DNA from 2 places in the Weissella thailandensis genome. Region 1 is predicted to be linked to the other one. Evidence: predicted binding sites of a transcription regulator. Region 1 holds the regulator's gene; the other holds the start of a gene.
The links. The regulator CtsR, encoded in region 1, represses protease genes until heat stress. The targets are predictions, from matches to a motif close to TTGGTCAAAAAAGGTCAAANA.
Positions count from the first base shown of each region.

Region 2: FOL01_RS08385 (ATP-dependent Clp protease ATP-binding subunit) is a predicted target of CtsR. The motif match lies at 1,823-1,843, and genes of this name have one in related genera.

Region 1 covers NZ_CP014332.1:1,847,051-1,853,811, reverse strand. The annotation lists gene serS (serine--tRNA ligase) at 1-1,212, shown strand, start outside; tRNA gene FOL01_RS09235 (tRNA-Leu) at 1,509-1,591, shown strand; tRNA gene FOL01_RS09230 (tRNA-Thr) at 1,612-1,684, shown strand; tRNA gene FOL01_RS09225 (tRNA-Gly) at 1,691-1,763, shown strand; tRNA gene FOL01_RS09220 (tRNA-Arg) at 1,795-1,868, shown strand; gene FOL01_RS09215 (CtsR family transcriptional regulator) at 2,013-2,489, shown strand; gene FOL01_RS09210 (ATP-dependent Clp protease ATP-binding subunit) at 2,491-4,986, shown strand; gene rpoB (DNA-directed RNA polymerase subunit beta) at 5,256-6,761, shown strand, end outside.
Region 2 covers NZ_CP014332.1:1,683,556-1,690,316, forward strand. The annotation lists gene FOL01_RS08385 (ATP-dependent Clp protease ATP-binding subunit) at 1-1,760, opposite strand, end outside; gene FOL01_RS08390 (zinc-binding alcohol dehydrogenase family protein) at 1,972-2,979, opposite strand; gene budA (acetolactate decarboxylase) at 3,091-3,807, opposite strand; gene alsS (acetolactate synthase AlsS) at 3,948-5,636, opposite strand; tRNA gene FOL01_RS08405 (tRNA-Gln) at 5,890-5,961, opposite strand; gene FOL01_RS08410 (MarR family winged helix-turn-helix transcriptional regulator) at 6,096-6,524, opposite strand; gene FOL01_RS08415 (universal stress protein) at 6,654-6,761, opposite strand, start outside.

The sequences.
Region 1 (6,761 bases):
CCGGAAGAAGTTGATGCATTGGTAGCCGATGATGCGAAGCGTCGTGAGCTATTAGTCCAAACTGAAGAACTAAAAGCACGTCGTAATACTGTGTCAGATCAAATTGGTCTTAAGAAGCGCCAAAAGGAAGATGCTAGTGACGTGATTGCTGAGATGCAACAAGTTTCAGCTACAATTAAAGAACTGGATGAACAGGTCACAGTGTTAGACAAGCAAATTAAAGATCGTGCCTTGCACTTCCCAAATTTGCCAAATGAGACGATCCCCGTTGGACCAGATGAGGACTCAAACCGTGAAGAGCGCAAGTGGGGTGAAATTCCTAGCTTTGACTTTACACCAAAAGCCCATTTTGAAATTGGTGAAGACTTAGGTATTTTGGATTTTGAACGTGGTGCCAAAGTATCTGGTGCGCGCTTTGTTTATTATGTTGGTCAAGGGGCCCGTTTAGAGCGAGCAGTTTATAACTTTATGCTTGATGAACATCAAAAAGAAGGTTATAAGGAAATGATCACGCCTTACCTTGTTAAAAATGAAGCAATGTATGGTACGGGACAATATCCAAAGTTTATGGATGATGCTTATCGTGTCGGTACTAATGACGATATGACCTTGATTCCTACGGCTGAAGTGCCTTTGACTAACTATTTCCGTGAAGAAGTTATTGACGCTGATAAATTACCTTATAGCGTGACTGCTTTATCACCAGCATTCCGTCAAGAAGCTGGTTCAGCTGGACGTGATACGCGTGGTTTGATTCGTATGCACCAATTCAATAAAGTTGAAATGGTAAAATTCACTAAGCAAGAAGATTCATATCAAGCATTAGAAGATATGACGGTCAATGCAGAAAGCTTGTTGAAAAAGTTGAACTTACCATACCACGTTATTACCCTATCAACAGGAGACATGGGCTTCTCAGCAGCTAAAACATATGATGTGGAAGTTTGGATGCCACAACAAGATATTTATCGTGAGATTTCTTCTGTATCAAATACGGAAGCTTTCCAGGCTCGTCGTGCACGTATTCAATATCGTGATGAAAACGGTAAGCTGCAATTTGCCCACACCTTAAATGGATCTGGTTTGGCCGTTGGTCGTACGGTTGCTGCAATCTTAGAAAACTACCAAAATCAAGATGGTACAGTGACGATTCCAGAAGTTTTGCGCCCATACTTTGGTGCTGATAAGATCGTGTCTGAAGATTCTTTGTAATTAATAACAGTTGAACGTAGAGAGATTGAGACAGAATAAATGTCCCAATCTCTTTTTTAAATGCATTAACAATAATTCTATAAATTATGTAGCATAAACGCGTTATAACAGATTATAACTAAAAAAGAGTTGCAAGAAGTGATAAAACCTAGTATTATATATCAAGTAGTAAGTTGTTGTTAGTCATAGCGCACTAACCACAAAGTGTAAAAGATCTGAAAAAGTGTTGACACTTGTTCATAGATTGGATATACTATAAAAGTTGTCTCGAGTGTTTCACTCGTTAGACGTCTGTTGCGGATGTGGCGGAACTGGCAGACGCGCTGGATTTAGGTTCCAGTGCCCCTAGGGCGTGCAGGTTCGATTCCTGTCATCCGTATATCGATTATCGATACAGAAGCCGACTTAGCTCAGCTGGCAGAGCGCTTCACTAGTAATGAAGAGGTCGCTGGTTCGAATCCAGTAGTCGGCATCCCATGCGAACATAGTTCAGCTGGTAGAACGCTACCTTGCCATGGTAGAGGTCGCGGGTCCGAATCCCGTTGTTCGCTTTCTTCCAATTTGGGAAGTTTTAAATAATATGCACCTATAGCGCAACTGGATAGAGTGTCTGACTACGAATCAGAAGGTTGAAGGTTCGAATCCTTCTAGGTGCATCAATTAAAGAGGTTGAGACAAGACTTGTCTCAACCTCTTTTTATGCCAAATTCACATTTTTTAAAAAAGATGTGAATGTTTAGTGGCATTGACTTGCAATGCGTTTTATAATTATGTCAATATTGGTCAAGGGGGTGAAGGACATGGCTGATTCAAATATGTCGGATAATATTGAGGCATACTTGAAACAAATTTTACAGCAGGCGAATGAAGTTGAAATTCGTCGGGCTGAAATTGCCCGCCGCTTTAACGTCGTGCCATCACAGATTAATTATGTTATTAAAACACGATTTGGTGCTGAAAATGGTTATTTGGTAGAATCAAAGCGTGGCGGTGGTGGCTATATTCGTATTGTAAAAATGGCATTACGAACAGAGCCTGATCTCATTGACGAAATGAGACAGAGTCTCCCTGAGATTGTTAGCTTTAGAACAGCAACAGCCGTGATATCTAGCTTGTATCGAGAAAAGATTTTGACGCAACGTGAAGGTGAGCTCCTTTTAACAATGTTATCGAAGGAAGCGTTAGCCGTTGGTGACGTAGCGATACAAGATCAACTACGAGCAAGATTATTACAGCAATTATTGAACCGTTTACGGTTTGAAAGTGAGCGTGATTAATATGGATAATCAATATACACCGAGTGCAAAAAACGTTTTAGTCGTTGCACAGGAACAAGCAAAATATTTTAAACATCAAGCCGTTGGTACTGAGCATTTGTTACTTGCTTTAGCAATCGAAAAAGAAGGTATTGCTAGCAAGGTTATGCAACAATTCAATGTGGTTGATGATGACATTAAAAGTCAAATTGAACAATTTACGGGTTATGGTACATTATCTCGTGCTGAAAAAGAATCTTATTTACCTTATTCACCAAAGGCAGCTGAGATACTACGTCTAGCAAACGAGAGTGCTGTAAAATTGCATCAAGAGCGTACAGGAACTGAGCATTTGCTATTGGCCTTATTATCGGATGAAACGATTTTTTCATCGCGTATTTTGATCAATTTAGGGGTGAACCCACAAGAAATGCGCCGAGCTATTTTACGTAAACTAGGTGTTAGTGAAGCGCCTAAGCGACGTGACCCTCGTCGTAAGCGTAGCAACCAAGCTCAGCAAACTGAAGGAACACCAACTTTGGATGCCTTAGCACGTGACTTGACCCAATTAGCGCGTGATAAGAAAATGGATCCAGTTGTTGGCCGTGAGACCGAAGTTAAGCGGGTCATCCAAATTCTGTCACGCCGTACAAAAAACAACCCAGTTTTGATTGGTGAGCCAGGTGTTGGTAAAACAGCGATTGCTGAAGGACTGGCACAAAAAATTATTGCTGGTGATGTACCATCAGATATGACACAAAAGCGCTTGATGATGCTGGATATGGGATCATTGGTCGCGGGTACAAAATACCGTGGTGAATTTGAAGATCGTTTGAAAAAGGTGATTGATGAAATTCAGCACGATGGCCAAGTTATCTTGTTTATTGATGAGTTACATACGCTGATTGGAGCAGGTGGTGCGGAAGGTGCCATTGATGCATCGAATATTTTGAAACCAGCTTTGGCTCGTGGTGAATTGCAAACGATTGGTGCAACAACACTAAATGAGTATCAAAAATATATCGAAACAGATGCAGCCCTTGAGCGTCGTTTTGCCCAGGTTGGCGTTAATGAACCAACGCAGGCCGATGCTATCGTAATTCTAAAGGGATTAAAGGATCGTTACGAAAAGCATCATCAAGTAGCTATTCCTGATGAAACGATTATTGAAGCGGTTAAACTTTCAGAGCGGTATGTCACGGAACGCTACCTACCTGATAAGGCCATTGATATTATGGATGAAGCAGCAGCTAAGGTACGAATTGACCGAGTTGGTCATGAAACACCATTAGCAAAACAGCAAGAGAAGTTAGCGACGTTGCGTCAAGAAAAAGATGCGGCCATTGAACGCTTAGACTTTGAGTTAGCTGCAGAATTGCGTAAGAAAGAGATGAGTCAAAAGCGACGTATTGATAAACAACTAGATGCACAGGCTGATAGTGATGGTGATACTCAAGCAAAGTATGACTTGGTACTTTCGTTGCATGATATTGCCGAGGTCGTTTCTGAGCAAACTGGTGTGCCAGTAACACAAATGGAAAAGTCTGAAAAAGATCGCTTGATCAATTTGGAAAAGGTGCTGCATGATCGCGTTGTTGGCCAAGATGAAGCAGTTTCAGCCATCGCACGTTCAATTCGCCGGGCGCGTTCAGGCTTGAAAGATCCTAAACGACCAATTGGTACCTTCTTGTTCTTAGGACCGACCGGAACTGGTAAAACTGAATTAGCGAAGGCTTTAGCTGAAGCAATGTTTGGCTCAGAAGATAATATGATTCGTGTTGATATGTCAGAATACCGTGAAGCTTATTCAGCTAGCCGTTTGGTTGGATCAGCACCTGGCTACGTTGGTTATGAGGAAGGTGGCCAGCTAACTGAAAAAGTTCGTCGTCAACCATACTCAGTCGTATTGCTTGATGAGGCCGAAAAAGCACATCCAGATATCTACAATTTGATGCTGCAGGTCTTTGACGATGGTTTCTTAACGGACTCTAAGGGTCGTAAGGTCGACTTTAGGAATACGATTATTATCATGACGTCAAATCTTGGTGCAACTCGTCTACGTGATGAAAAGTCAGTTGGATTCGGCGCTGTTGATAAGATGTCTGACTATAATGCAATGCGTGATACGATTATGCAGACAGTTAAGGAAACTTTCCGCCCTGAGTTTATCAACCGTTTGGATGAAGTTGTGGTCTTCCATTCATTGAATAAGGATGAACTTCACCAAATTGTTAAGTTGATGTCAAAGTCAGTTCTGCAACGTATTGGTGAACAAGGATTCAAGGTTAAAATTACGCCAGCGGCAATTGATGTGATTGCCAAAGCTGGCTTTGATCCAGAATATGGTGCGCGTCCAATTAGACGAGCATTGCAGTCGAAGATTGAAGATGCATTATCTGAAGAATTGTTAACTGGTAAGGTTACGGTTAACGATCAAGTGACGATTGGTGCTAAGAGTGGTGAGATCAATATCACGGTAAAACAACCCAAAAAAGACGTTGAAACCGTCACTGGATAAATAATTAAAAAGTAAGCGTTGACAAGATTTGTTTTTCTTGCTAATGCTTACTTTTTCTTGTATACTTATCATTAGTTTAATTGTGTATAAGACAACGGCTGATAGGAAATATTGTCCCTGGAAGCCTGCATATTAACGACAAGAGCGTTTTCAGGTATGGGGATGCTGTTGTCTTTTTTGCACTTAAAAACCAGTAAAAATCAGAAATTGTTAACAAACTGTAATATAACTGGGTGCACAGTTGGCCAATTCAAAGCGAGGTGGAAAACTTGGTAGGAACGCTTGTAAAGTATGGTAAACACCGTGTTCGTCGTAGTTATGCACGAATCAAGGAAGTTCTTGATTTGCCTAACTTGATCGAAATTCAAACGGACTCATACAACTGGTTCTTGGATGAAGGATTACGTGAAATGTTTATGGACATTTTGCCAATTGAGGATTTCCAAGGTAAGTTGTCTCTAGAATTTGTGGACTATAAGCTCATGGAGCCAAAGTACACAGTAGAAGAAGCTCGTAACCATGATGCTAATTATTCAGCACCATTGCACGTTACGTTGCGCTTAACCAATCAGGAAACTGGTGAAATCAAATCACAAGACGTGTTCTTTGGTGATTTCCCATTAATGACACCAGCAGGAACATTTATTATTAATGGTGCTGAACGTGTTATTGTCTCACAATTAGTACGTTCTCCTGGTGTGTACTACAATGAAGAATTAGATAAGAACGGACGCCCAAATTACGGTACGACATTCATCCCAAGTCGTGGTGCTTGGTTGGAATTTGAAACAGATGCTAAGGGTCTTAGCTATGTTCGTATTGACCGTACTCGTAAGTTACCAATCACAGAGTTGGTACGTGCATTGGGTTACGGATCAGATTCAGAAATCCTACAAATGTTAGGTGATCAATATGATTCTATTTCATTAACCTTGGATAAAGATGTGCATAAGGACATCGAGGATTCACGAGTTGAAGAGTCTTTGAAGGATATCTACGAACGTTTACGTCCGGGAGAACCTAAGACAGCGGATTCAGCACGTGCCTTGTTGACTGCACGTTTCTTCGATCCAAAGCGTTATGATTTGGCACCAGTTGGTCGTTACAAGATCAACAAAAAGTTATCACTAAAGTCACGCTTGATGGGTTGGACTTTGGGTGAGACTTTGGCTGATCCAGATACAGGTGAGATTATTGCCGAAAGGGGTACAGTCATTGACAAGAAGGTTATGTCAGCATTGTCTCCTTACTTGGATCGTGAAGATTTCAAGCGGACAACTTTCACACCTTCTGATGATGCAGTTGTTACTGAACCAATGGTTTTGCAAACAATCTTGGTTGAGAATCCAGAAGATCCTGAAAAGACACTACCAATTATTGGTAATGGTCAATTCGATCCAGCTATTCGTACAGTAAAGCCAGCTGATATTATCGCTGGTATGAACTACTTCTTGAATTTGCCATTGGGCGTTGGTGTTACTGACGATATTGACCACTTGGGTAATCGTCGTATCCGCCGTGTTGGTGAGTTGCTACAAAATACATTCCGTATTGGTTTGAGCCGTATGGAACGTGTTGTTCGTGAGCGTATGTCAATTCAAGATCCAGATACTGTGACACCACAACAATTGATTAACATTCGTCCAGTTGTTGCCGCTGTTAAGGAATTCTTTGGTTCATCACAATTGTCACAATTCATGGATCAAACAAACCCATTGGGTGAGTTAACTAACAAGCGTCGTTTGTCAGCTTTAGGACCTGGTGGATTGACTCGT
Region 2 (6,761 bases), 160 kb from region 1:
TCAAAACGATTCAAAAATTCAGGTTTGAAATATGGGGCCAAACGCTCTAGTAATCGTGAGGTACCACGTTCATGCTCTGGGTCAAAACCAACCTTCGTATCCTTGACACCAGTACCCGCATTTGAGGTCATAATAATAATTGTATCCTTAAATGAAACAATGTGACCTTGCGCATCGGTTAAACGCCCATCGTCAAGAATCTGCAGGAACATATTCATAACATCTGGATGGGCCTTTTCAACCTCATCTAGCAAAATTAGCGAATATGGGCGACGACGAACTGCTTCGGTTAATTGACCAGCTTCTTCATAACCAACATAACCTGCTGGGGCACCAATCAACTTTGAAACCGAATGCTTCTCCATGTATTCAGACATATCGAAACGTACCATGCTATCGGTTGTACCAAATAATTCTTTAGCTAATTGCTTAGCGGTCTCCGTCTTACCAACACCAGTTGGTCCTACAAATAAGAAACTTCCAATTGGACGTCCCGTTTTATTAAAACCAACTCGGTTACGACGAATTGCTCGGGCAATCTTTTCCGTAGCTTCATCTTGACCAATAACATGTTCAGCCAAATTGTCACCTAAATTGCGTAATTGCGTTTGCTCTGACTCAGCTAATTCTCCAACTGGAATACCAGTCTTTTCTTCAACAATCTTTTGGATGTCTTCAACTGTAACAGTTTGCGCCGCTTCATTCTGAGGTGCTTGTTGTTTAACAGCCTGTAATTGTAGTTCTAGATTATTAACCTGGTCACGTAGCTTGCTAGCCTTTTCATAATCCTCTTGCTCGATCGCCGATTGTTTTTGTGCTTCCGTTGAGTGAATCTTATTTTCCAGTTCCTTTGGGTCAGCAATTTTTACTGACAAGTTCTTTTTTGAACCGGCTTCATCAATTAAATCAATTGCCTTATCAGGTAAAAAGCGATCCGAAATGTATCGATTTGAAAGATTTACGGCAGCCTCCAAAGCTTCATCGGCATACTTGACCTTATGATAATCTTCATATCGTGAACGAATTCCCTGAATAATTTGTAGTGCTTCTTCAGTTGATGGCTCGTTAACCTGCACTGTTTGGAAACGACGGGCAATTGCTGCATCCTTTTCAATCTTACGATATTCATTAAGCGTTGTTGCTCCAATTAACTGAAACTCACCACGCGCTAGGGCAGGCTTCAAAATGTTACCGGCATCCATTGAACCTTCGCCAGCAGTTCCGGCTCCCATAATTTCATGAATTTCATCAATAAACAGGATAACGTCGTCCCGCTTTGAAACTTCGTCCATCAATTTCTGCATACGCTCTTCAAATTGACCACGGACACCTGTCCCTTGGACAAGAGAAACAACATCTAGACGAATAACTTCCTTACCTTGTAACTTTCCAGGTACTTTCGCGTTGACAATTGCTTGCGCTAATCCTTCGACAACGGCTGTTTTTCCAACACCGGCCTCACCAATCAACACTGGATTATTCTTCGTACGACGGTTAAGCACTTCAATAACACGTGCGATTTCATCGTCTCGTCCAATCACTGGATCAAACTTACCCTTGCGTGCCATTTCCGTCAGGTTAATACCATATTGATCAAGTAAACCATTTCCTTGACCACTATTATCATTCCCGCCACCTTGGCCCATCCGCGTACGTGGTCCTTGTTGTGAACGCTGTGCTTGTTGTGTCCTTGCAGCTTCATTATTCATCATACGAAAGATATCATCAAAACTTGAAAAACCAAATGGATCTTGTGCCATAATACGGCCTCCTTACATTCTTTTTTATATTCATTATTCCCAGTAGATTCAATATCCAGTCTTCTCTGACCTTTATTGACCTTGCTTACATTATCTATATTAGCACTCTACCATCGAGAGTGCAAATATTATTTCGTGCTTTTTTAGACAAAAAAAGAATGAATTTTAGTTTACATAAAAATCCATTCTCTATCATTCTTTTATTCATTAATTAATATTTAATTACTAGTTTTCCTAACATGTCACCAACAGAAACTTTTTGTTGCGCCTCCAATACCGCGGCGGCCGAGAAACCATCAACGGTTTGTGTAATCGTTGATTGCACATCCCCTGCACTCACTAATTCTGTAAGTAACGCTAAGGCCTCTCCTTGACTAGCAATATTCTGCCCAGCATTGGTCTTTGCAAACATAAATTCCCAATCTAATGAGGCTGCTTTGTTTTTAATAAGACCAACTGGCAACGGTTGTGTTGATTGCACGATTGCGCCGATATGACCATAGCTTCCTACTAACTTTGCTACCGCTTCAAAATGTTGGTCTAATGAATGTAGGACAGCAATATAAGGAATCTCAGAAAAACCAAGCTGCTTGACCTCAGACACATAATCTTCTCGGTGATTAACAACAAAATCAGCGCCTAATTGTTTGACCCATTCAATTGTTTCATCACGCGAAGCAGTGGCAATCACTGTCATACCCAGCCATTTTGCTAATTGGATCATAATCGATCCAACACCACCAGCACCATTAATAATCAACAAAGTCTTCCCTGACGCTGCACCAGCGGCCATTGAAATGCCAAATTTATCAGCAAGCATCTCATAAGCTGTTAAAAATGTTAACGGCAATGCTGCCGCTTCAACATCTGATAAATTATCAGGGGCCTTAGCAACTAAGTCTTCATTGACTGCTTCATACTCAGCGTTAGATCCTGTACGACCTAATTCGCCAGAGAAAAAGACGCGATCACCAACCTGATATTTTTTTACATCAGTACCAATTGAAACTACTTCACCAACACCATCAAAACCAAGGATACGTTCTTCCTTTGCCGCCACAGCTAATTCAAGCTGCTTAACATCCACAGGATTCATACCAGATGCAGTAATTTTTACAAGCACATCATGACTATCAACATTTGGCAACGGAATTTCTTTTTCTAACAACGGGTTGTCTTCATCAAGCGTCGTAACGACCGCTTTCATTAATTTTGTCATAATTCACTCCCTCAAATAATAGATACCAAGATTTCCTTACCTACATGATACTATGGTGGTAAAAAAATAGCGATAACAACACACTCAGGTGTTATTATCGCTAATTCATGATTAGTCTTGTGAACCTTCTGCTGCAGCAACGCCTTCTTTTAGGCCGTCCATATCAACATGATGCTCACGGAATTCTTGATTATCAATTGGCAAATGCAATTCATAATTATCGAAAATAGTTAAGTCCCCTTCAAGCTGATCAGCATCAAAGCCAAGGACATGTCCACCAAACGTCCGATCATCACTCAAGAAATGTACATGCCAACCAGCAGCGACAGTTCCTTGATACAACTCTGGTGAATAATAACCAACTAGTGTTCCAGTAACATCAGTCTGTTCAAACTCACGTTGTGTTTTCGTAATTTCAGACAATGATGGATATGGTCGTTCAGACTTTGGCGCAGACCTAACCTTCATAGATGAAAAGCTCCCGCGTAAGATAACACCAGAAAATGTGTTCTCTAATTCACGGTCGTCAATCAATGAAACCATTTCCGTCATATTGCCGGCACTAAACTTCACTGTTTCTGAAGGATCGTCTGCATGATGTACGGTTGCAAATGGTACCATTTTGCCCATATCGGTCACATGATGAATAACACCTTCACCATCCATATAGTAAACCTCACCATCAACCATGATCATCTCACCGTCAAGCCCATCGAACGTACCAATTCCTGTATCACCATGCTCTTTTAATTCAGCTAAAGTAGCTGATCCGCCAAGCACTTTGCCCATTAAAGCCGCTAATGTACTATGTTGATATACTGTTGACATATTTACTCTCCCTTTCCTTAACGCAAGAGGCTGAGACAAAAGAAAATGTTCCAGCCTCCTTGTACCTATAATTCGTCAATTTTTATTTGATAAATATTAGGCATAACCGTGATTCAAAACGTCTTTTGCCTCACAATTTTCTATTCACCATCATCTATTAATTGTGACATTAATTCATAATTATGTGAATAATCTACCGGAATCTCAACAACAACTGGTCCCTCGGTTGCAAAGGCCTCATCCAATACAGCATTCAATTGCTCAGGCTTATCAACACGCAATCCCTTAGCGCCAGCTGATTCAGCAAACTTCACAATATCAATATCAGAGAACTTTACCCCGGCTGACTCACCGTTGTACTTAACTTCTTCTTGGAATTTAACCATATCATAGTGATAATTATCTTGCCAAACGATGTGGACAGTATTCAAGTGCAATTGCACTGCAGTTGCTAACTCCATTCCTGAGAAGAAGAAACCACCATCACCTGAAACAGACACGGCTTTAGCATTTGGACGGACCATTGCGGCTGCCATAGCCCATGGCAAACCAACACCTAATGTTTGCATACCGTTTGAGATCAAGAAATGACGAGGAACGTATGACTTAAAGTGACGACCTAACCACAAGTAGTGAGAACCAATATCAGATGTTAACGTCATTTCATCTGTCATATGTGCTTGTAATGCTTTAATGATACTCAATGGGTGGTTCAAATCTGGTTGAGCAGGTGTATACGTTGGCTCAGCCGCCGCATGCAAATCAGCCTTCAATGCGGCTAATTTAGCTTGTGATTCGGAAGGCAACTCATAGCCGTTGATTTGCTCTTTCAAAGCGCTCAAAGTATCAGCCAATGTACCAACTAATTGACGTTCTGGCGTAAAGTGATTGTCGATTTGAACAGCCTGCGTATCCATTGCAACAATACGCAAATCGGCATTCTTGTTCCAATTACGTGGTTCATATTCGATTGCATCGTAGCCCACTGTAATCACTAAGTCAGATTGTGCCAATAGACGGTCACCAACTTGGTTACGGAAGAACCCAATTCGACCAAAGAATGTTTGCTCTTCTAGCTCACGTGAAATAACTCCCGCACCTTGATAAGTTTCAACCACCGGTAAAGTTGTTTGCTCTAGCAATGTATGCAATGCATCTGTTGTTGCATCATCTGAACCACGAGCACCAACCAACAAAACTGGTAACTTAGCGGCTTTAACTTGCTCAGCTAACCAATCAATATCGTCTGCAGCTGCTGCACCATACGTAGCTGGTTTAACAACTGGTAATGCGTCCATGTCAACTTCTGCTTCATCAACATCTTGTGGTAATGAAACAAAAGCAGCACCTGGTTTAGGTCCATTTGCGGCTGCAAACGCATTAGAAATAATTTCTGAAATATTATTTTGATCTTGAATTTCAACTGAATAATTTGTAATTGGCGCAAACAAAGTTGCCGATGGCGTACTTTGATGTGTCAAGCGATACAAATCCTTACGTTGTACCTGACCACCAATTGCCAAAACAGGATCATTTTCAGCAGTTGCTGTCATCAATCCTGAGGCCAAGTTACCCACACCTGGGCCTGAAGTAACAGCAACAACTCCGGTTTTACCAGTGATACGCGCGAATGCTTGGGCCATAAACACAGCGTTCTGTTCATGACGAGTAACAATTAACTTAGGTGCTTTTGTTCCTTCTGCTGGATGTTCAAGCTTTTCAAATAAGCGATCAATCTTAGCACCAGGAATTCCAAACACCAAATCAACACCATGGTTGTTTAGGCTGTCGACTACTAAGTCGGCACCGGTCTTCTTCTCTTCAGACATGTACTCTACCTCTTTAAAATATATTGCAAATAAGCGTCAATGCTTACATTGTAGCGCGTTCACACCCTATTTTGTAGTAAAAAGCAACGGGGCTTCTGGTTTAAAACATAGTACATTTTTTCACAAAGCTTATAATGTTCAGCACTATAACGCTTACACAATTTGTGAAATTTTATTTGAATTTTTTTATAACATGCAAAAAAGCGTTAGCTATTTCTCATCAAAATAACTAACGCTTTCCGCATCTGTAAAACTGGGCATACTGGATTCGAACCAGTGCATGATGGCACCAGAAACCATTGCCTTACCGCTTGGCTAATGCCCAAAAAACAACTATTCAATCATACAACATACCTTGGACAAATACAAGGGCAATAATATTAAAAAATATTTTTTAAATATAAATCATCTGATTGTTAGTCGTGTCATTTGCAACACCTTGCCAAGGATACCACGAATTTAGTGATCAGTCAGCACCTTATCATCAAATTTAAGCATGTATTTGAGAATTTCAGTTGCCCGTTCTTCACCCAAAGCAACTAACCAACCATCAAAGCGCAATTCAATATGTTGGGTCAACTCTCGTTCTACTTCTTGACCACGTTTCGTTAAGTGCAGCAACATCCGGCGACGGTCAGTCACATCTGCTTCCTGCCAGATATATTTTTTCCGCAATAGCATGCGAATTTGCCGTGATACGGCTGCCCGAGTGACTTGACGTTTGGCCACAATATCTGTCAATGTTAGGCCATCATGTTGTACCACGCCTTGCATAATCAAATATTGTTCAAATGATAAATCATACAATGACGCTGGTTCATCAACCATCTCATTCAAATACTTTATCGTCGATAGGTAAGCGTTGATATATTTCGCAACTAAATTCATTTTTCTTCTCCAAAAGAATATTTTCCTACTATAAAAACTATTTTATAAAATAAGCAATATTCTTTCAGACTAATTTTTTTAAAAAAAGAGATTAGCACGCTAATTGCTAAACTCTCATGGTATTTATCATTAACGAACAATCATAACTGTTACTGGCGCATTGTTTGCGACATAACTTGATTGCGAACCAAAGTACTTTTCCGTCCCTTGTTGTGAATGTGATCCAATAACGACCAT